One region of the Romboutsia sp. 1001713B170207_170306_H8 genome, then DNA from elsewhere that is predicted to be linked to it. Evidence: riboswitches for the same ligand, from Rfam matches in the RefSeq annotation. Region 1 holds a riboswitch; each other region holds the start of a gene.

Region 1 (6,075 bases):
TGAAGCACCAAAGGGAAGGATAATTCTCCCACAGGTACAAGTTATAAGGGATTGTTTAGACCATGGTATAAAGACTTATATTGTAAGAGATACTGAACTTGAAGAAGCATTAAGTGAATTAAAAGATATAGATTTAGTTATAACTGATTCTCAAGTATTTAAGGAAGTTGATAGTATAATACCTAAAAATATAAAGCTTACAAGTTTTTCAATATTATTTGCTAGACAAAAGGGTGATTTTAATGAGTTTTTAGAAGGAACAAAGAAACTTGATACTTTAAAACCAAATGATAAGATATTAATCTGTGAAAGTTGCACACACAATGTGTCACATGAAGATATAGGTAGAGTAAAGATACCTAATATGTTAAGAAAGATAGTAGGTGGAGACTTAAATATTGATTATACGATTGGATATGATTTTAAAGAAGACATTGAAGATTATGATTTAGTAATTCATTGTGGTGCATGTATGGTAAATAGAAAAAGTGTACTAAATAAAATAAGTAAATGCAAAGAACGAAATGTGCCTATAACTAATTACGGAATGGTAATAGCATATTTTACAGGAATATTAGATAGATCGGTGGAGATATTTAAATAATTTAAAATTATTAAAATATAAAGTCTTAACTAAAAGGAGCTACTTAAAAATAGAGAGTAGCTTCTTTTTTTTAGAGGATAATAATAAGTATTATAGAAACTAATATATAATTAGGGGTGGGGATATTGATATATAAGTCGGGAAAGAATGGATATTACAAATCTTATGAGTATGCAAAGACTATATTAAGTAAAATGAAAAAGATAACAGCTTTTAAGGCTTTTAGTAATGAAGAACATGACTATTATGATGTAATAGATAATAATAAAAATTATTATAATTTGATTTTGTTTGATGAGGCTTCTAATGAATATTGGTTTGATAATAATTGTGGGTGTAAAGGAATGGGAAGTGTTTATAGTGAGAAGATTCTAAGATTAGTAGGAATTAGAGAAAATTATAACTTAGATTCAGAAAAAGAAATATATAAATTTAACTTATGTCCCAATAACCAGTTAAACCTTTTAGTTGTTGAGATTGATTTACTAAATAGGATTAATAAGTACTTTATAAATTCTTTAATAAGCATAGATTTTGAAACTGCTTATATAAGATATAAGGCTTTAGATAATTTACAAAAATTTGGTACTATAAGGTCTATTGATAATGCTGTAGGCGAAGATTTATATGTAAAGTATTTCAATAATTATAATTGTATGGAAAATGTTTGCGAAAATGACGGTATTAATAATATATTATTTTTAGACAGATATTTAAATAAAGATGTTAAGTCAAATATAGGAAGTAATATAAAAAAATTATTAGAATTAGAAAGAAAAATATATATAAAAGAAATTAAAAAAACAGAATATGAGATATATAGTTATTAATTTTAATTACATATTTAATTGTGGATGTTATTATCGTAATTAGTTCCTACTATTGATATAAAAGTTATACTTACAACTGAGACTTTAAAATTATCTATGAAAGGTTGCATAGGAAACTAATGAAATGTGGATAAATATGAGTGAAAATAAAAAAGATATGAATCAGAAGAAAATATAAATAAGATGAATAAAACAAGTAAAAATATATTTTTATATAAAAATATGATTTTAATATATACAATGTGAAATTAATATGTTAAATTGTATAAGTATTCAGCGAGAAATGACAAAGTTCGATTAAATTCAATAGGAAATGACTTAATAAAACGACATTTAAGATTTGACATATAAATTTAAACCTCCAAAAAAGACTGTATCGGTACAGTCTTTTTTTATTTGTAAACAATTATCTATCTAATAAATGGTGATTATTTAAATTAGTAAGTTGTAAAAATAATTTTAATTACTAGTAATTGAGATGAGGATGCATAACTTTATTTTCATATTAAATTTTAAATGCTTATACATTAATGTTTAAGAGCCTTATTAACTATTACAGAAAACCAACATAAAGATACACCTAAAATAGTATGACCAAGTCCTGAAATATGATTAAACATAGCAAAATCACTATTGTTAACTTGTAATATACCTCGAAATACTAATGTAGCAATAAAATAAATAAAACCGATATTATATGTTATAAGCCATGATTTAAAACTTTTTATACTTGATATATTAAAGTTTTTTTCTAATAACAATACAATTATAAAGAATATAAATCCAAGCATTAAAACATGAGTATGTGTCGTGCTTAGGGTAGTTATTCCGGTGAAGTTATTTATTTTTGTATATTCTCTATAAAATACTCCTAAAGCTAATCCTAATATTAAATAAAATGTTGATATTTTAAAATATTTTTGCATGTCATACCTCCAAATATTGAATAATAATATTTATACCTAAAAAATTTTAACTTAAACTAATCATATATTTATAGATATAAAAAATAAAAAAGGAAAGAATTGACATAAAATGTCTGATATGATAAAATTCTTTTTAAATTTAATAGGCAAACTTATGGAAACGTAGGGACGCAAAGCTATAGGGACTAAGGTTTTTAAACTATGTCAGCCAGTTGCCAAAGAGTACATTATACTTTTTGTTTTAAGATTTAATAGTTAATATTACAGCATGTGTTTGCATGAAAAATATTAAATTATAATAAGTCTGTATTAAGTTGCTCTTTTTGAGCAACTTTTTTTATTACAATTTAAAATATGTAAATTTAATGTACTTCTGAGGGCGATTAATCAGGAGGGAGAAATGAAAAAGAAATTAGCATCAATATTAGCTATATCTATAATAGCTACAAATACTACGCCTACAATTAATGTTTTTGCAGATGAGATTGTAAGAAACAAGGCAACAAGTATAGAAAAAGAAGTAAACAAAAATATGACGGTGGAGACTTTCAAAATAAAGAATTATGAAAACTTCGCTAGATATAATGATTCTTACAAGGTAAATATAAAATCTATAACGAACAATGGGGGTAAGTACAATCAAAGTATTATAACTAATGCTATAGATGGTAAACTAGAAACTCACTGGGAAACAGGAAGAGAAAATAAAGCTGACTTTAAAAATGAGGTAGAATTTGAATTTGAAAACATTGAAAAAATAAACCGATTAGCTTATGCTACTAGACAAGATGGAGCAAGACCTAAGGGATATCCGAAGGTTGCACAAATATTAGTTACAGATTCTGATGAATCAGAATATACGTTAGTAGGTGAAGTTGCAAGTAATAGGGTAACCGGAGACATGGTTGAATTTAAATTTGATACAGTAGAAGCTAAGAAAGTTAAATTTATATTCTCTGATGCTCATGATGGTTGGGCAAGTGCTTCTGAGTTTTGGTTTTATAAAGAAGATAAAATTTTAGATAAAATGGAAAACATTTTTACAAATGACGATATGAATGAAGTTAATCCAGAGTTTACTAATTTAGAATCTCTTAAATCTTTAGAGAAAGAAGCTAAAAATCATCCATTCTATACAAACTTCAAGGAAGATATATATAATGCTATAACCATATTAGAAGGTGAAAAATTAGAAAGTACTTTAGCTAAAGTATCTAAATTAACTGCATATGGTACAGAATATCAAGATGATTATAATGAAAAATTTATGATACCAACAAGTAAAATAACAAAAGTAGAAGCTAATGGGGGAATATATCCAGGAACTAAATATGAATATATGTTTGATGGAGATCCTAATACACATTGGGAAACTAACAAAAGCAATAGCATGGATTTTACAAATGAAATAACACTAACTTTAGATGAAGCGCAAATTATAGATAGATTAGCTTATAAAGCAAGAAGTTCAAATAATAAGGGGTTCCCTACAAAATTTGAAATACAAGTTTCAGAAACATCTAAAGGAGAAACATTCCAGACAATAGCAACTGGAGAAGCTAAGGTAACAAGTGATATGGTTGAATTTAAGTTTGCTCCTACTAAAGCTAAAAGGGTTAAATTAGTATTTAATGAATGTAACACTGGTAGAGCCTTTGCTTCAGAAATTAGATTATACAAGAAAGATGAATTAAGTGAAAAGTACTCTACATTATTTACAAATGACAAGAAAAATGAAATTAGTAGTGAGTTTAATTCTATAGATAAACTAGAAAATTTTGCTAAGGAATTAGAACAACATCCTTTATATAATTTATATAAAGAAGGTATAAATGATGCTAGATTAATACTTGAAAATAAGAAGGTTACATATGTAGATGCAAGAGTATCAAAATTTAAAGCCTTTGGTTCACCAGAGTTAGCAGAGTATGACAAAGCTTATAAAATAGATAATAGTCGTATAGTAAATATAACTACTAACGGAGGTCACTATTCTAATGAAGTAATAGCAAGAGCAATAGATGGTAATATTGAAACTTCTTGGCATTCAAGTAAAACAAATAATGAAAACCACATTAATGAAGTTACAATGACATTAGATCAACTAGAAACTATAGATAAGATAGTTTACACTTCACCTAGAGCTAGAGGATTTGCAGAAGAATTTGACATATATGTATCTAAAACTTTAGAAGGTGAAACTTTCGAGAAGGTTACAAGTGGTAGATCAAGTAGAACAAATGATTCAGTTTCTATAAAGTTTAATCCAACAGAAGCTAGAAGAGTTAAATTTTTATATACTAAAGCTTATGAAAATTTTGCACTAGCTTATGAGTTCGGTTTATACAAACAAGATCCAATTATAGATAAAATGGATAACTTATTTATAGATGAAACTATGAGCAAAGTAAGTGAAGAATTTGCTAATATAGAAGCTTTAAATAGATTAGAAGATGAAGTTAAAGTACATCCATTCTACGAAGACTTTAGAGAAGATATAGAAAATGCTAAAGCCTTAGTTGAACAAGGTGAAATTGAAGCAACTGTAAGTAAAACTAAAAAGTTCAACCATTATAACAACAAAGAGTATATGGAACAGTACGCTATAAAGAGAGAAAACATAAAGAAAATATCTAACAACGGTGGACAATGGTCTACTATGAAAATAGATAATGCAATAGATGGTGATTTAGATACATATTGGGAAACTAATACGTCTAATAAAGAAGATTGGAAAAATGAAGTTACTGTAGAGTTTATAAATCCAATAACTATAGATAAATTAGTTTATGGTGCGAGAAAATCTGACAGAAAAGGTTTTTTAGAGGAATTTGAAATTTATGCTTCTACTACAACTAAAGGAGATAACTTTAAATTAGTATCTACTGCAAAATCAGATAAAACTACTGGTTTAGTTGAAGCAAAATTTGAGCCTACTAAATTCCAAAGATTAAGAATAAAAGTAACTAAAGGAGATCAAAACTGGGCTACTTTAAATGAATTAATTTTCTTAAAAGAAGATTCCATAGCAGATAAAGTTTATAACATGTTTATAAATGATTTAATGAATGAATTAGTTGATGACTATGACACAATAGAAGAAATAGAAAGTTTAGAGAGAGAAGTTAGTACACATTCATTAAAAGAAGAATTGATGGAATATATAAAAAGAGCTAAAGAGATAGTTAAAAATCCTGAACAAGCTAAAGAATATGTGTACGAATTAGAATCTAGAGGGGACTCTATAAAAGAATCTCAAAAAAGACAAATGTGGAATTTCCAAGACTGGCAACCAACAGGTTTAGCTGTTAAATCAGGTCAACAAATAACTGTTTATGTAGATTCAGAACCAGGAACACCTACTCCAAGATTAGTGTTTAAGCAAATGGATTCTCAACATAATGGTAATGTTAATTTAAACTTATCTCCTGGTAAGAATGTTATAACAATACCGGAACTTGATTCTAATGAGTTAAGACCAAATGTAGCCAAAGCCGGTGTATTATACACTGTTAATCCTTATACAAAAGATCAACAAATAAGGAATCCTAAGATAAAAATAGAAGGTGCTTTCGAATATCCTGCTTTTGTATTAGGACAAGATGATGATGAAGTTATAATGAAAGAACTAGAAAAATATACTGATAAGTTAAAAGAAGATCCTACATTGCCAGATGTATTTGAAGTATTTAGTAAAAAGAACTTAGTAAATACT
Region 2 (6,075 bases), 130 kb from region 1:
AATTATTACATTGTGGACATACATAAAATTTTAATTTATTCATATTTCCTCCTACTAAGTTGTTTAAATTTATCTCTCCTTCTAATATTCTATCAACACTTACACAAAAGATTTCTGCTAACTCTGAAAGTAATGATATATCTGGACATCCTAATCCTCTTTCCCATTTACTTATTGTTTTATCACTAATATTCATTAAATCAGCTACTTGTTTTTGTGTCATGTTCTTTTCTTTTCTTAGATTATATATTAATTTACCTATTTTTTTACAGTCCATTAACATCACTCCTTAGATATAATTTAAACTATTTAGTAAAATCATTCAATAAACTCTCCGTAGAGTTTTCTCTTAATCTATAGGTTCTGCTCTAATATAGTAATAGTCTTAAACATATGATTTTTCATTATAATAATATATTATTTTCTTATATTCCCTTTATAAATCTATCGAGTTATAATATTTTTCCCTGTTTATAACCTCTTGATTATCATTATTAATTTCTATATATACAGGACCTGTTGAGAATTCAATCTTTCATTAGCTTTAAATGTTTTATTTATTTCTAAACCTATGTAATATAAATTACCTGTATCACCTTTAGTTATTATATGCTCTCCTACTTCTAATTCCATTTCTATAACTCCGTTATTTGCAGTATATTCTTGTCCATCAATCACCACGTCTTTATTAAATGTTGAATTTAATACCAATATAAGTTTTGAATTATTTTCAGTTATAAATTTAATACTTGTTGAAGACTCCATTTTTAAGCATTTAGTAAGTTTTAAATCATTATATTTTACTGTTACTTTCGTACTTGAAAGATTTCCTGATATATCAAAGAAGTTACTACTTTTATTATCCGTTGTAAAGTTATGCTTAACTATTATTGATTCATCAGGAGTCGATGGTGTTTGATCTACTTCTGGTTTTTCCGGTTCTTCTGGTGTAACTGGTGGAATTTCTTCAGGTTGTTGTGGTTCATCTGGTATTACTGGCTCTAATGTTTCTATTGATCCACCACCAATAGAAATTAATTGACTTTTGTATCCTTTGATTGCATTCATTAACTCTATATTTACGCTAGAACTAATATCATCAGCACTTGTAAATTTCCACTCAAAATCTCCACCATTTACTCTTCCTGAATAGTTTGTAACAATACCTCTTACATCTTCTATATTATCTGGAGTATACTCATACATTTTAGAACTTGTATCAAAGTTATTATATGTATTTGCTCCACTTAAAGTCTTATATGTACTTGGAACTATTTCATTTCTCGAAATTGCTAAATAAGCATCAAACTGTGTTGAATTTTGACTTGCATATACAATTCTTGATTCACCTGATATCTTGTTGTTATATGCTTTGATCATACCACCAGATTCACCTGAGAAGTTTCCTTTACCATTTCCATATATATCACTGCCTTGTAATGAAATAAGCATTGGATATTTAGTATTTCTAAAATCACTAGCTTCTACGAAAGCTGAACTGCCTTTAGTTACCCCAACTCCATATTTTGAATTTCCATCAAAATAATTATTATAAATATGCACTGTACCGACTCTTATTCTAGGATGCCTTGAGTCTGAATGATCAAACCAATTATGATGATACGTTACAAAAAACTCTTCAGTATCACTCATTCCACAAAGTGAAGCTTTACCCGAATCATAAAAATGGTTGTATGAAATTGTTACATAGGTTGATTTTCCCTTAACATCAGCTGAACCATCTCCTTTTGCCTGGTCTACATCACTTCCTGCACTTCCATAGAATATATCATTATTATGAATCCATATATTCTCATTACCTGTATCCAGTGAAATTGCATCATCTGGGAATAACATTATACCAACATTTCTTAATTCTACATTATGAGAATCTCTAATTAAAAATCCCCATTTATATACTGTAGTATCCTCTCCTACACCTTCAAAAGTAACATTATATATTCCCTTTAATTGTAAATATCCACTTGAATTAAGTCCTATAATATCTGATCCTTTTATTTCTCCAATCATACGTATTATTAAAGGTGTTTTATCATAACCTTTTGGACGTTTTTATAGTATATCTACTATACCTGTACATTTAGTTTTACTACCTTTGCTATTAGTAATAACATCTAACGTTACTGTATTAACATTTTCTGATGTTATATATATTATTTTTGAATCATTCTTAACTGTTCCATTATCATTATATCCTCCTGAGCTAGTCTTCATAGGAGATTCTTTAGAGAACCCAAAACCTTCTCTTGTATGATTTTTAACTTCTATATCTGTTATTATTCCTTGTAAAGATACCTCTTCTTTATTATCTATTGTAGGAATTACTTTTATAATGTATTCGCCTTCTGAAAGCCCCAGTATATCTGCTCTAAAATATGATGAGTATTGCCTTATTAGTTCATCGTCTATTTTTTTATATTTATAATATGATTCAGAGGCTAGCTTATAATAAACATTATACCCTTTAGCCTCTTTTATCGGCTTCCATTCAACACTTATACTTTCTAACCATCCTTTACTTTCTAATATAGAAACTTTGCTTAATTGAGTTATATGGCCTGTATTATTCTCTATTGCACTTGCAATAATAGCTACATTAGTAGATATTATTGACGCTATAGTCATAGATGCTATAGCTTTTGATAAAATTTTCATCTTCAAATTTAAATCTCCCTTTTATAAATTTATTGTAGCTAAGGGTATTCCGGTAAAATCTTAATTCTTTAGTTTTATTTTGCAATAAAAAAACTATCCTAACTTAAGAAAGAGGATAGTTTCCATATAAATCATTACAACCTAATCTATATTTAATTAAATATATTAAATAAATATAATCTTATTTTATAAGAACAAAGAATAAATATTCTTCGGCAACTGGCTGGCATAGTAATAATTACCTTAGCCCCTTTAGCTTTGCGTCTTTGGATTTCTCCAAATTTGCCATTATTTTATTGTAAAAACAATTTATCATATATTTATATCTATTTCAATAGAATATCTTTATAAGAATAACAATACTAGAAAATTTTTTCTAGTATTGTTATTTTTATTATGTTCCGCAATAAGTTCTATAAGGACAATTTGATGGCTTAGGTAATTTAGAATACTCTTCTTGTTTTTTTGAATGTTCATATGGTTTAGATAGAACCTCAAGAAGTCTTTTCATAACATTAAGATTACCTTTATTAGCAGCATCAAGAGCTTCTTCAACTCTATGATTTCTTGGAATTACAGCTGGATTTGAATTCATCATTAGTCCTTTAACCATTTCTTTTGACTTTCCTTGTCTTTGTAATCTTTCCTGCCATAATTTATACCAATATTTAAATTCCTGACTATTATACATTGAACTTTCTTTATTATTATCAAATGTTAATGAGATAAATGTATTAGTATAATCTTCATTATACTTCTCCATCATATTAAGCAAATCTTTAATAATAGATTTATCTTCAACCTCTTCATCAAATAATCCAAGCTTAGACCTCATTATAGATATCCAATTTGAATAATATATCTCAGAAAAGTTAGAAATAGCATTTTGAGCTATTTGTATAGCTTTATTCCTATCTTCATTTAGCAAAGGTAATAATGATTCTGCAAATCTACATAAGTTCCACTCTGTCATAATAGGTTGATTTTTATATGAATATCTTCCATTTCTATCTATAGAACTAAATACAGTATTAGGATTGTATTCATCCATAAATGCACATGGCCCATAGTCAATTGTTTCTCCACTTATAGTCATATTATCCGTATTCATAACTCCATGTATAAAACCTACACATTGCCACTTAGAAACAAGACTTGCTTGAGATTTTATAACCTCATTAAGTAGATTAATATATTTATTACTATCATCTTTGATATGAGGAAAATGTCTTTTTAAACAGTAATCAGCTAAATCTTTAAGTTGTTGGTGTGACCCAAAGCTCGATACATATTGAAATGTACCAAATCTAATATGACTTGAAGCAACTCTAGTTAATATTGCACCTTTTTTTATATCTTCTCTAATTACTGGATCACCAGTTTTAACTACAGCTAAGCTACGCGTAGTAGGAATTCCGAGTCCATACATTGCTTCGCTTATTATATATTCTCTAAGCATTGGACCAAGTGCCGCTCTTCCATCTCCTCCACGAGAGTATGGAGTTTTTCCTGAACCTTTAAGTTGAATATCATATCTTTCACCTAACGGTGTTATTTGCTCTCCTATTAATAAAGCTCTTCCATCACCTAGTATTGTAAAGTGCCCAAACTGGTGACCTCCATATGCTTGAGCAATATATTCTCCACCTTCTATTTTCTTATTTCCTGAGAATATTAAAGTTCCTTCATAACTTTTTAAGGAATCAATATTAAAACCTAAATTTTTTGCCAATTGCTCATTTAATATAATTAACTTTGGTGATGATACTGGATCTATATTAATTTTACTATAAAAAAAATCAGATAAATTTATATACGTATTATCAAAATTCCATCCCATGTTATTTGCATTTTTTATATAAGTCATTTTTCCTCCTTTATTTTAATTTAGATTTATTAATTAATATACCCTTATTAATCATTTCAAATAATCTTATTTAACACAAATCTTTAATCCTTTTTTTGTAATTTTAGACAGTAAAATTTAATTATAAAACTCAACTGTATTTTCACTTATAATGTTCATAACGGTAATATAAAACAAACTAAAAGTCACTCTGATTTAATCAGAGTGACTTTTAGTTTGTTTTTAAATTTATTAAAAACATTTTTCTTTTACATTGTCTACTTCGATTTGTTCTCCGTTAGATTCTATAACTCTTTTATACCAAAAGTATGAATCTTTACGTAACCTCTTCATAGTACCATTACCTTCATTATCACGATCTACATATATCATACCATATCTCTTCTTCATTTCGCCTGTAGTAAATGATACTAAATCTATTATTCCCCATGGAGTATATCCCATTAAGTCTACTCCATCATAATTTACAGCTTTTTTAATTTCTTCTATATGTTGTTTTAAATAATCTATACGATTTATATCATGAATTTCTTCATTTTCTTCAACTACATCTACTGCTCCAAATCCATTTTCAACTATAAACATAGGCAGTTGATATCTATCATATATACGATTTAATGTATATCTTAGACCAACTGGATCTATTGCCCATCCCCAATCACTAGATTTTATATATGGATTTTCAACGCCATTTTCTAATCCACCATTCACTATATCTCCAGTATTATCATTATGTACATCAGATTTAACTGTCGTAGACATATAATAACTAAATCCTATATAATCAACTGTTCCTTTACGAAGTATTTCTTCATCTCCTTCTTGTATACCTATATCATATCCTTGTCTTTCAAATTCTTTTACTGCATAACTTGGATAATATCCACGAGTATGGACATCTAAGAAGAAGAATCTTTGACGCATAGCTTCCTCTGCAGCCATTATATCATCTGGATTACAAGAATATGGATATATAGGAACATGAGATACCATACAACCTATTTTGAAGTCTGGATTTATTTCATGCCCTTTTATTACTGCTTTTGCACTTGCTAATAGTTCATTGTGAGCAACTGTATATAACACTTCTTTAGGATCTTCATTCTCTTTAAGAGTTACACCTGAGTTAGTCCATAAGAATATTGGATTATTAGTATCCATTTGGTTATTTATTTCATTAAAAGTCATCCAATACTTAACTTTATCTTTATATCTTTCAAAACATACTTCTGCAAATCTAACAAAGAAATCTATTAATTTACGATTTCTAAATCCTCCATATTCTCTAGCTAAATGAAGCGGTAATTCAAAGTGAGATAATGTTATAACTGGTTCTATTCCATACTTTAATAGTTCATCAAATACATCATCGTAGAATTTAAGTCCTTCTTCATTTGGAACTAATTCATCTCCCTTTGGAAATATTCTTGTCCAAGCAATAGATGTTCTTAAGCACTTTAATCCCATTCCTGCAAGTAATTCTATATCTTCTTTATATCTTCCATAAAAATCTATAGCTTCATGATTTGGAT
Region 3 (6,075 bases), on a different contig from region 1:
AAATTATAAGTTACAAGACCTGGGTTTTCTTCGAGTTTTTTTAATGCTTTAACATGTCCTCTTGCTAAGTCTAGTACATGTATATAATCTCTTATACCTGTTCCATCTAAAGTATCATAATCATCTCCAAATATATTTAATACAGGTAGCTTACCAACAGCAACCTTAGTTATATATGGCATTATATTATTTGGTATTCCATCTGGTTCTTCTCCAATTAGACCACTTTTATGAGCTCCAATAGGGTTAAAATATCTTAGAATAGCTACATCTAATGAGGAATATGCAAAACACATATCTCTAAGTATATCTTCTATAATTAGCTTACTTCTTCCATATGGGTTTGTTACTGATAACGGAAAATCTTCTACTATAGGACACTTTTTAGGTTGGCCATATACAGTTGCTGATGAACTAAACACAAATTTACATACACTATATTTTCTCATTAAATCGAATAAATACAGAGTACTTAAAATATTGTTATAGTAATAATCTAATGGTTTTTTTACAGATTCTCCAACAGCTTTTAATGCTGCAAAATGTATTATAGCATCTATTTCATTTTCTTTAAATACAATTTCTAAATCTTCTTTATTAGTTAAATCCACCTCATAAAATTTAAAATCCTTTTTAGATATTTCCCTAATTCTATCTAATACAATTGGACTACTATTACTAAAATTATCTACAACTACTACATCATAATTATAGTTTAATAGCTCTACTACAGTATGACTACCTATGTATCCAGCCCCACCTGTTACTAATATATTCATTTTCCCCAATTCCCCTTTTAATTTAATTACTTAAATTTATGTAAAAAAAAACACCAGCTTATGCTAGTGTATGTCATTAAATTGAGCAAGTCTATAAGCGGAGTTCTGTATTTGATGATCATCTTTCTAGGCCTATTGTCACCAATAGGCTCAAGCGTCCTACCTACCGGAGGGTACGAGCAGCACCCTATTTACCCTAACTTGGACTTGCTCCGGGTGGGGTTTACACGGCTTGGCTAGTCACCTAGCCAACGGTGAGCTCTTACCTCACCTTTTCATCCTTACCAAACTAGTTGGCGGTTATTTTCTGTTGCACTTTCCTTAGGATCACTCCCACTAGACGTTATCTAGCACCCTTGCTCTATGGAGCTCCGACTTTCCTCACGTAGCTAATGCTACCCGCGATCATCTGGCTTACTTAATTTAATTGACTTTCACTATATTATCATATTTTTTTTATCGTGTCAAAAGTTAAATTTTTTATATTATTCCTTTTTCATGCACATAAAGCGCTGCATGAGTTCTATCTCTTAAGTTTAATTTTTCAAAAATATTGCTTGTATGCTTTTTAACTGTATGTTCTGTTATACATAGCTCATTAGCAATCTCATGATTAGTTTTACCTTTTGATATACATATTAAAATTTCTTTTTCTCTTTTTGTAAGCTCTTTTATTTCTTCTAAGTTATCTTTTCTCATATAATTTTCTACGAGGTCTGAATCAAAGTATTTTTTTCCTTTTGATAATAATCTTACTGCATATTTTATTCCTTCACCTTCTATATTTGCTAATATGTAGCTATCTACACCAATTTTCATACACTTTGCGAATAATCTTGTATCTTCATAAAAATCTAATACCATTATTTTTGAATTTCCATTTTCTTTTATATCTTTTATACAATCTATATACTGTTTAGTATTTCTATTTAAGTCAAATATAACTAAATCGTATGCATCTTTATTTATATCAGTACACATATATCCTTCATCTAATATATCTATACAACTTTCACTTGATAGTATCTCTGCTACTCCTTTTCTTATAACTAACGATTCTGAAATTATTATCCCCTTCATATATTACACCCTCCGTAAAGTCCCTTTTATTCACTATGTATTAATTATATGTCTTATTTTTTACATATTAAATCACTCAAATTTACCATATACTATAAATCTTTTGTTTAGTTATTGATTACACTTTTTTATAATTCATATACTTGTTACTATATATCCGTTATACTTTAGTATTATTTTTTATAATAAAAAAAGCTATACTAACAAAAACTAGTTTTTGTCAAATATAGCCGGTTGCATCACTAACTCCATATATCCGAGATGCCCAAATTACAGGATATATATCACCATTTCAAATATTAAAGTTTTTACTACTTATATGTTTATGTTATACATATTTAGTATAATTTTCAATAAATAATTGGTATAATATCTTACTTTCGTTTTTCAAAAAAATACTTTTTTATAAAAAATTCTTATTTTTTCTACAAAATAAATAATTATTCTATATCTAATTCCATTTTATTACAAGTTTAATTCGACAATTAAAAAGCAGACCTATTCAAATAAGCCTGCATAATTTTTAGTATTCTTTTATATATGTAATGTAATTAAATATAAAGTCATTTAGAGCTTTTTTATTGTACTCTTCTTCCCATTCAATTACCCATCCTTTTTCATTATTAATCATAGTATCATTTCTATGACCTTCAAGCGGAAACTCCAACTGATCAAAATCAGTATCTTTAATTTTAATAGCCTGAGTACCAACACTTATAATTTCCATTGGAGTCATATTTGTTTTAGTATATCTAAATAAAGTATTCGCTATATCTAATAGCTCATCGTTACTTACATTCGTTAACTTATTATAAAGTGCTTGTAATACTGTTCTTTGTCTATTATCTCTTTGATAAGCACTATCTATATATCTTATTCTACTATAAGCTAATGCTTGTTCTCCTGTAAGTGCTTGTGTTCCAGCTTCATTTATGCCATCTATTTGACTTACTTCAGCTTCACTTATATCTATTTGTACTCCACCTAACTCATTAATTATATTTATAAATGAATTAAAATTAACAGCAGCGTATTTATCTATACTTATACCAAAATTTTCCTTAATAGTTTGAATTAATAAACTAGGACCATCATATGCATATGCATGAGTTAATTTCTCTGTACTATGCCCTGGAATATTTACATATGTATCTCTTGCTAGTGATGTAAGTCTTATATCATTATTATTACTATCTATAGTAAGTATTATCATAGCATCTGATCTATTCCCTCTATCTATATTGTCTCCATCTACTCCTACTAAAAGTATATTTGTTATTCCTTCTTTAACTTCTGCAACTTCTATTTTACCAGCTTCTTCTTTGTCATATATAGAATTTAACTTAAAATATAATGTTCCAAATCCTATTGTTGGTATGGCTAATAGTAATATTAATAAGCCAATGACAATTTTCTTAAAATGTCTCATATTATACCCCCCTATTTTCTTGTAACACTCCCATAAATTACTATTTATCTACTTTTATTATATCATAAGTAAATTAAAAGTAGCCTAAATTCATAGACTACTTTCAATTTACTATTCTTTTTTATAAGCTACTATAAACGGATCGTATCCTTTTGACTTCAATTCTGCTACCATAGCTTCTGCGTTTTCTTTATTAGTATAACTTCCTACAACTACCCTATAGTAAATTGTACCATTATCAGTATTATTATCATCTGTGTTATCATTTATATTTGAGTCAGATGGTGCTTTATAGGTTATACCAAAATATTTACATAAACCTTTCATAGTTCCTTCTATCATTTCATCTTTATTATTATTCAATATTGCTAAATCTTCTTTATTTGTATAAAAAGCATATTCTACTAGTATAGATGGCATATTGGCTTTATATATTACTGTAAAATCTGCAGTTTTTAAACCTCTATCTTTCGCAGTACTATCAATTGCCTTTATTGCATCTACTAAGTTTTCTTGAACGTATTTTGCTGCATTCTTTGAATTTGTACTTGCATTACTTGCTGTGTAGGTTTCTGTTCCTCTTGCGCTGTTAAAGTATGATAGATATGCATTTGCATGTATTGATAAGAATAAAGCTTTTGGTTTGTTTTGATTTGCCCAGTATGTGTTTGCTAGAGTTGCTCTTTTTGTAAGTCCTATTTCATCTTTACCTTGTGGTGATGGATTTGTTAGGTATACGCTTATATTATGATCTTCGCATCTTTTTTTAAGTTTATATTGCATTTGATTATTAAAGCCCCACTCTTTGAATGTACCATCTGGTGATTGTTTTCCTGATACATATTCATTATGACCACTATCTATAATTATTAATTTATCCATTTTTTCACCTCCTACATATATTATAGAAGGATTTACTGACAAAGTTTCCTAGTTTATGTTAAAAATTTGCATAAAAAATTCGCTTCGTTCATATCGCCAACGACTTTGTCCGTTGCTCAAAATGTTTTTTATGCTCAATACCAGTTATGTTGATACACCTGCATCATAGAGTTTATCCACAGAATTTTATACAATATAATTTCCTTAATCATAAAAAAAGCCTAGCGATTTCCGAATTAGCTAGGCTATACAAAAGTAACGACTAAGTATTAAGTACCTCTCAGCATTTATAATTATATCCTCTTAACTTTAAATTTATACATTGTATTTATATTATTTTATATTGTTTTAATAGTTCTACTCTTTGCCTTCCTATGCTTATACTACCATATGCAGATTTACCTATATTTTGAGCTATCCCTTTTTCATTAATATAAGATATTACCCTTTGTGTCCATGCTATTGGAAGTAAGTACGGTTTCTTATTTAGGTATGTATACCTTCCTTTCAAATTCAATACACTTGGAAATAAGGCTGCTTTAAATGTAGATTTATGAGTTTTAATTTCTCTGTTATTAACTGCATCTAAGGTTATTAAACTACTTTGTTTTCTCTCCATAGAACTAGATCCAAATATCCCAGCATCTAATATGTCTTCAAGAAGTGCTCTTGAATCAACATTATTATAATCATACCAATCTGGATATTGTATTAACATTTTATCTAATCCCAAATATAATTCTCCTATATTAAGTAAATTAAAAACAAAGTAATCATACTTAATCTTTTTTAGGTTTTTCCATAGATAATCCCAGTCAATTTCTTTGCTATTGCACTCTATAAACTTTACAATGTCACAAACTTGCCTTATACCTACTCCTCCATGTAAAAAATGTTTGGTAGTATGATTTATTAAATACATTAAATTCATTGTTTCTGGAAATGTATATACTACTCTACCTTGTACATTAACATGTATGCTCTTATTAAAGCAATCTTTATAAAAAGCATTAAATATATTAACATGTTCTTCTTCATTTTCATTAAATAGTGTTTTATGAACTTCTATCATAAGTCTTGAGCTTGTACAAATATATGCAACTACATCTTTATTTTCAATATCAACACCATCTATAATCTTCATATTATTTTCAGTTAATATTTTATGGCATAGTTCAAAATCTTCTTTCTTTACTAAAATATCTTCATCAGAAGAGATTCTACTATCTGGAAAAGGGTATATATTTCTACAAGTTATACCTTTTACTACTATAGGTTTTATATTATTATCTAAAAAAGTTTTGTATATATCTAAAAACCTTTCACTTCTTTGTATTTGATTTATTTCTTGAGCCATGGCTTGTCTTTTCCATAGTTGAATTTCATTAATAGACTTATCTATACTATCAATTAAATTTATACCTTCATAAATTAGTGGTAGTATATTATGAGTTTTTGATAATTTATATATTTTCTCTATACTTAATTCTTTTATATCATACTTATTCAAACCATATTTTTCATTATGTATTGCTATATTTAAAACTTCTAATAAGTATTTATAATCATTATTAATCATTAAAAATCCACCACCATTTTCTCTACTTCTTTTGAAGTTACTTCAGTTACTTTACATTGAGATATTTTATATACTTTATCACACATTGTAAGTACACTTGGCCTATGTGTTGTTACTATACATGTTCTGTTATTATTCATTTCCATAATATTTTTTAATACTTTTCTTTCAGTTGCTACATCTAATGCTGATGTTGCCTCATCTAACAACAATATAGGAGAATTTCTAAGTAACGCTCTTGCTATAGATAGTCTTTGATTTTGACCTTCTGAAAAACCATTACCACGTTCTCCAATTCTACTATTTATTCCATTTGGAAGTTTTTT
Region 4 (6,075 bases), on a different contig from region 1:
ATCAAATGCTTCTTATAGTTTTAAAACAGGTGATTATTATGTTCAAGTAAAGTCTCCTATAAGTAAAGATACACATTTTTCACTTACCATATCACCTCTTGGAAAAATAATAGGGGATACTTATGAAAGTGATGTACTTGGTAAGTTTAATACTTTAACAAGAATAGATAAAATTTATAATGATAAAGTAAATAATGTTATTGAAAGTAAGGAATTTACATATAAAAGTGATATTTATTTTGGTGAATTGAGTGAAGATATGTTAGATAGAAATAAGTTAGAGTTAGATAAGGATTATAATTTATATGAATTAGGTAAAAAGGCAGGTCATATTGTTCTTTATATTCAAGATGAAGATGTTAGTTTTAAAAAAGCTAGTGAAATTTTACTTGATATAAAATCTATGCTTGATAAGCAAAGTGTATCATTTTATTCTATTGATTTTACTTTACAAAAGCCGAGAAATGAAAATGGAGAATTAAGTTCAGATGATAGCTATATAAGTGTAGAAAAGTTTTTATATAAAGATATATATGAAGAGGATTTAGAAAATCGTGTATTAAAAAGTTACGAAGATTTACAGAAGTATTATAAAGAACAAGATTTGAAAAAGGAAGAAATATTAAATTAAAAAAGACAGGTTCCGATTCCTGTCTTTTTTAGTGGAGAATTATAAAAAATACAAAAGATATTGTTATATTTAAATCATTAACATAAATACAAATATTATACATATAAAATAAAAATATTTATATTAATTTAATAATAAATAAAAAAAGAAACTTTTAATAAAAGCATCTTAATTGATGAATTTAACAACCTTTGATATAATTAATATCTAGAATTAATAAAAAATTACTAACAAATAGTAAGGTATAATTATAAAATGAAAAAAATACAAATATACACAGATGGCGGATGCCGAGGCAATGGTAAAAAATCAAACATAGGTGCATGAGGAGCGTACCTAATATATGGAGAACATACAAAAGAAATAAGTGGAGGAAGTAAAGAAACTACAAATAATATAATGGAACTAATGGGATGTATAGAAAGTTTAAAAGCAGTAAAGAAAAAGAATATACCAGTAGAGGTATATGTAGATAGTTCCTATGTATTAAATGGAATAACATCTTGGATTTATGGATGGAAAAGAAATAATTGGATATCATCAAATAAAGAACCTGTTAAAAATAAAGAATTATGGATTGAACTAGATAATTTAAAAAATCAATTTAAAGATATAAAATTTATAAAGGTAAAAGGTCACTCCAGCTGCATAGTAAACAATAAAGCAGATGAACTATGTAATAAATACATGGATAAAATGCTAAAATAAATATAATTAATATTAAAGCTTTATTACGCTAAAGACTATATATAGATTTATTTTTTATAAATCTATATATAGTCTTTTTTATTTAAAAACTAACTATTAAAAATAGAAAATCATAGATAATAATTAAAGTAGTATATATTCACAAGAAAAAACCACTTTTAAATTAAATATATTTCTAATTTATATGAAAAGGAGAATATAAATTCATGACAGATAAGAAACAAGTTCCACATGATAAAAGTTTAGATAATACTATTGACCTATTGCAAGAAGGATACTTGTTTATTAAAAATAGGATTGAACAATATCATTCTGACATATTTGAGACTCATTTACTTGGTCAAAAAGTAATTTGTATTACAGGAGAAGAGGCAGCAAAACTTTTTTATAATCCAAAATTATTTTATAGAAAGAATGTTTGTATTACTAGATGTTTATGGTATTAATCATGATTCTAGGGTATGGAATGAACCTTATAAATTTTATCCTGAGCGTTTTAGAGATCGAAAGGAAAATTTATTTAACTTTATACCTCAATGTGGAAGTGACCCATCAAAAGGGCATAGATGTCCAGGTGAAGGAATTACTATTGAAATAATGAAAGCTAGTTTAGATTTTCTTGTTAATAGTATTGAGTATGACGTTTTAGATCAGGATTTAAGTTATAGTATAGAAAAATACCTACTTTACCTGGAGGTAAATTTATAATGAGTAACATAAGAAGAAAGATATAAAGTGACTAAAAAATATATATAACTTTAATTAAATTTAAAATATAACTAAAGTCTATCAAGTAGATAGACCTTTTTTAGTGTATATACATATTTATTTAAAATGAGATTAATATAATTAAAATATATAGATTATAAAAATAACATTGTGATTACTGTAAAAATATGGTAGAATAAATTAAAATTTCATAGGCAAATCTAGAGAAATCTAGAGACGCAAAGCTAAAGGGGCTAAGGTTAATTATTAACTATGCCAGCCAGTTGCCGAAGAATACAAATTCTTTGTTCGTATAAAAATCTTATGCTCACTTATGGTAAAAGATAATTTTATGATGTTTATTTTTGATGGCAACTATCCTTTTTGAGGGTAGTTTTTTTATTAAAAATAATAATAGAATTAAATTTTTAGGCTTGGTAGTACAACCCTTAGTTACAAGAAATATAAAACTAGAATAATAGTCGAGGGAAATATTATGAAGAAAAAAATATCAGCAATACTAGTAGCATCAATTGTAGTAAGCAATGCCTCTCCAGCATTAAATGTATATGCTAATGAAGTGGTAAAAGAAAAAGTTCAAGCAGTAGAAGAAAAAGTAGTAAGTGAAGCAAAAATATCGGCCTTTAATTTAAGTGAATACACTAATTTTGAGGGTTACAATTCAGAGTTTAAAATTCTAAGAGAAGAAATCAAATCAATATCTAACAATGGTGGTCAATATGGATCAAGTTCTATAGATAAAGCTATAGATGGAAATCTTTCAACTCACTGGGAAACAGGAAAGTCAAACAGCTCAACTTTCCAAAATGAAGTTGTTGTAGAATTTAATGAAATAGAATCAATTGATAGAATTGCTTATGCAACAAGACAAGATGGAGCGAAAGGGAAAGGATTCCCAACTCAATTTGAAATATATGCTTCAACAACAGGAGAAGATTCAGATTTTGAATTAGTTTCTACAGGAGCACATTCATCAACTGGCAATATGATGGAATTTAAGTTTGATACTATAACAGCTAAGAAAGTTAAGTTTGTATTCAAAGAAGCAAATCAAGGATGGGCAAGTGCATCAGAGTTTTATTTCTATAGAGAAGATAAATCAATTGATAAGTTAAACTCTATATTTACAAATGAAAATATGAATGAAATAAGTGAAGAATTTAATACATTAGATAAATTATCTGATTTTGAAAATAAAGTCAAAAATCATCCGCTTTATGAAGAATTTAAAACATATATAAATAATGCAAGATTAATACTAGAAGGAAATAATGTAGAATATAAAGATGCCGTAATAAACAAATTTAAATCGTTTAACGATGAAGCTTTATTAGAATACAATAAATTATTTAAAATAAATCCTTCTTCTATAAGTACTAATGGTAGCCATTATGGAAGTAGTAATATAGAAAAAGCAATTGATGGAGATATAAATACTTCTTGGCACTCAGGAAAACAAAACAGCTCAAGCTTTATAAATGAAGTTATTATAAGCTTAGATAAACTTGAAACTTTAGATAGGGTAGTATATACAAGTTTAAACAGCAGAGGATTTGCTAATTCATTTGATATATATACTTCAAAAACAACTGAGGGAGATACATTTGAAAAAGTAACTTCAGGAAGTAGTAGTATAACAAAAGATTCTTTAGAAATAAAGTTTAATCCAACTGAGGCAAGAAGAGTTAAATTTGTATATAAACAATGTTATGAAAACTGGGCATTAGCATCTGAATTTGCTTTATATAAAGAAGATAAACTTAAGGATAAAATGGGAAGACTTTTTACAGATAATAGTATGAGTAAAGTTAGTGAAGAATTTAATACAGTAGATAAAATAAATGCATTAGAGGAAGAAGCTAAGTCACATCCATTCTATGAAGATTATAAAGAAGATTTAAGCAATGCTAGATTACTTGTTGATAATAGCAATGTTCAATACACTGATGCAAAAGTATCTAAATTTTTAGATATAAATAGCAAATTACTTTCAGGTTATGATGAGGTTTACAAATTAGATATAACCAAAATAAAATCAATAACTGCTAATGGCGGTCATTATGCAAGTGAAGTAATATCAAAAGCTATTGATGGAGATTTTAATACTAAGTGGCATTCAGGAAAACAAAACACAGATACATTTACGAATGAAGTTGTAATGGAGTTAGATGAACTTACAACATTAAATAGAATAGTTTATACAGCCCCTAGAGGTTCAAATAGAGGATTTGCACAAGAGTTTGAAGTTTATGCTTCTAGAACTACTAAAGGAGATAATTTTGAAAAAGTGTCTGCAGGATCATCTAGTGTTACTCAAGATTCAGTAGAAATAAGATTTAATCCAACTGAGTTTAAAAGAGTTAAATTTGTATTAAAAAAAGGATATGAAAATTGGGCTTGTGCAGCAGAAATTAGTTTATACAAGCAAGATGAAATATCAGAAAAAATGGAAAAATTATTTACAAATGGTTTATATAATCAGCTAAGTGAAGAGTTTAATTCAGTTGAAGCTATAAACAAATTAGAAGAAGAGTTATCAACGCATCCACTAAAAGAATTATATTCAAATGATATAGAATTAGCTAAAGATTTAGTAAATAATCCAGATAAATTTGAAAATGTGACTATTATAACAGCAGAACAAAGAGGAAAATATACTCAAGAAATTGGCATAAGAAGTATTAATGGTGCCGCATACTCTTCATTCCAATCAACAGGACTATATGTAACACAAGGTGAAGAAATTACAGTTTATGTTGAAGCTGATGAAAATGGAGTAATGCCTAGAATATGCTTTGGTCAATCTGGTAAAGGTCAAGGAGACTGGAGAAGATGGGCAAATCTACAACCAGGTAAAAATGTAATAAAAGCACCATCTGGAATAAATCCTAGTGCAGTATATATAGTAAACGATGCATTACCAAAAGACCAAGCTTTTGCTCCAAAGTTAAGAATTGAAGGTGGAAATAAGTTCCCTACATACATTCATGGAAAAACAGATGCAAATGAATTTGCAAATGAAGTAAAAGAATACGCACAAAAGGTTGAATATAATGATAATGCATTTACAAATGGAAACCCAGAAGGTAAAGTATTTAATATAGTAGAGTTAGTATCTGAAAACTGTATAATAACAACTAGTGCAGCAGGTGCTGTAGAAGCTCTAAAAACAATGGAAAAAACTAATTTAACAGTAGAAGATACTATGAATGAATGGGAAGAAATGTATGATATGTTCCAAACATTCCAAGGCTTTGAAAAAGATGCAAAAGAAGAAAAAGATAGTTACTTCCCTAATAAATTTATAGCTAGGGTATTCCAAAATGTACCATTAGGATTTGCAGACCATGGATACACTGGTTATCTAGGTTCAAGTAATATAGAAAGAAACGGTGGATTCTTTAAGCAAATAGTATTACCTATAACTCATAGAGATAATGACAACTGGTGTTATACTCATGAGTTTGGACATATATTCAATACAAAATATGTTGTCGATGGAGAAGTAACTAATAACCTTTATGCACAAGAATTTAGAAGGATTAAAGGTTTAGGTGGAGATAGAGATAACTGGAATGAAATTATGAAGAGATTTAATGGACAAGAGTTTGCTATGCATTATTTTGAAAGACTAGCTGTATTATCTCAAATAAATATAGCTTATGGATATGATGCTTATGCAAAAATGTCTACATATGTAAGACATAATACTTCACAAATATCTTCGGTAAAAGGTTCAGACCAACAAAGATTAGCTGTGGCATATTCATTAGCATTAAATGTAAATTTACTTGATTTCTTTGAGGGTTGGAATTATATAACAGTTACAGATCAAATGAGAGAAGTTGTAGCCAATTTACCAAAACTTGATAAAAAGATAGAGTATTTACATGGCGGTGCTTATGACTATAAAGGAAATGGATTCGATGAAAATTTAAAAATAGAAGTAAGTTCTAAATTAAATGAAGAAAATGCAACTAATACTTTATCATTTACTATAGATAGTG

The links. Region 1 has a riboswitch for cyclic di-GMP ahead of I2A66_RS05935 (NPCBM/NEW2 domain-containing protein). Riboswitches for the same ligand answer to the same signal wherever they lie in the genome.
Region 2: another riboswitch for cyclic di-GMP. It lies ahead of I2A66_RS17125 (hypothetical protein); the one in region 1 lies ahead of I2A66_RS05935 (NPCBM/NEW2 domain-containing protein).
Region 3: another riboswitch for cyclic di-GMP. It lies ahead of I2A66_RS00190 (response regulator transcription factor); the one in region 1 lies ahead of I2A66_RS05935 (NPCBM/NEW2 domain-containing protein).
Region 4: another riboswitch for cyclic di-GMP. It lies ahead of I2A66_RS02635 (NPCBM/NEW2 domain-containing protein); the one in region 1 lies ahead of I2A66_RS05935 (NPCBM/NEW2 domain-containing protein).

The regions. Positions count from the first base shown of each region.
Region 1 covers NZ_JADNAX010000002.1:274,410-280,484, reverse strand. Annotated here, with positions in the region: gene hydF ([FeFe] hydrogenase H-cluster maturation GTPase HydF) at 1-604, shown strand, start outside; gene I2A66_RS05945 (hypothetical protein) at 730-1,434, shown strand; gene I2A66_RS05940 (DUF2871 domain-containing protein) at 1,962-2,360, opposite strand; cyclic di-GMP riboswitch class I at 2,496-2,580, shown strand; gene I2A66_RS05935 (NPCBM/NEW2 domain-containing protein) at 2,761-6,075, shown strand, end outside.
Region 2 covers NZ_JADNAX010000002.1:139,937-146,011, forward strand. Annotated here, with positions in the region: gene I2A66_RS05355 (helix-turn-helix domain-containing protein) at 1-277, opposite strand, end outside; gene I2A66_RS17120 (pectate lyase family protein) at 502-2,031, opposite strand; gene I2A66_RS17125 (hypothetical protein) at 2,074-2,682, opposite strand; cyclic di-GMP riboswitch class I at 2,888-2,973, opposite strand; gene I2A66_RS05365 (protein adenylyltransferase SelO) at 3,071-4,543, opposite strand; gene I2A66_RS05370 (6-phospho-beta-glucosidase) at 4,775-6,075, opposite strand, start outside.
Region 3 covers NZ_JADNAX010000001.1:37,029-43,103, reverse strand. Annotated here, with positions in the region: gene galE (UDP-glucose 4-epimerase GalE) at 1-779, opposite strand, end outside; RNA gene rnpB (RNase P RNA component class A) at 858-1,200, opposite strand; gene I2A66_RS00190 (response regulator transcription factor) at 1,260-1,859, opposite strand; cyclic di-GMP riboswitch class II at 2,080-2,163, opposite strand; gene I2A66_RS00185 (LCP family protein) at 2,383-3,288, opposite strand; gene I2A66_RS00180 (N-acetylmuramoyl-L-alanine amidase) at 3,400-4,170, opposite strand; gene I2A66_RS00175 (nucleotidyltransferase domain-containing protein) at 4,499-5,749, opposite strand; gene I2A66_RS00170 (ABC transporter ATP-binding protein) at 5,749-6,075, opposite strand, start outside.
Region 4 covers NZ_JADNAX010000001.1:535,369-541,443, forward strand. Annotated here, with positions in the region: gene I2A66_RS02615 (YfjL-like protein) at 1-631, shown strand, start outside; gene I2A66_RS02620 (ribonuclease H family protein) at 971-1,339, shown strand; gene I2A66_RS17550 (hypothetical protein) at 1,546-1,785, shown strand; gene I2A66_RS17555 (cytochrome P450) at 1,754-2,047, shown strand; cyclic di-GMP riboswitch class I at 2,252-2,339, shown strand; gene I2A66_RS02635 (NPCBM/NEW2 domain-containing protein) at 2,544-6,075, shown strand, end outside.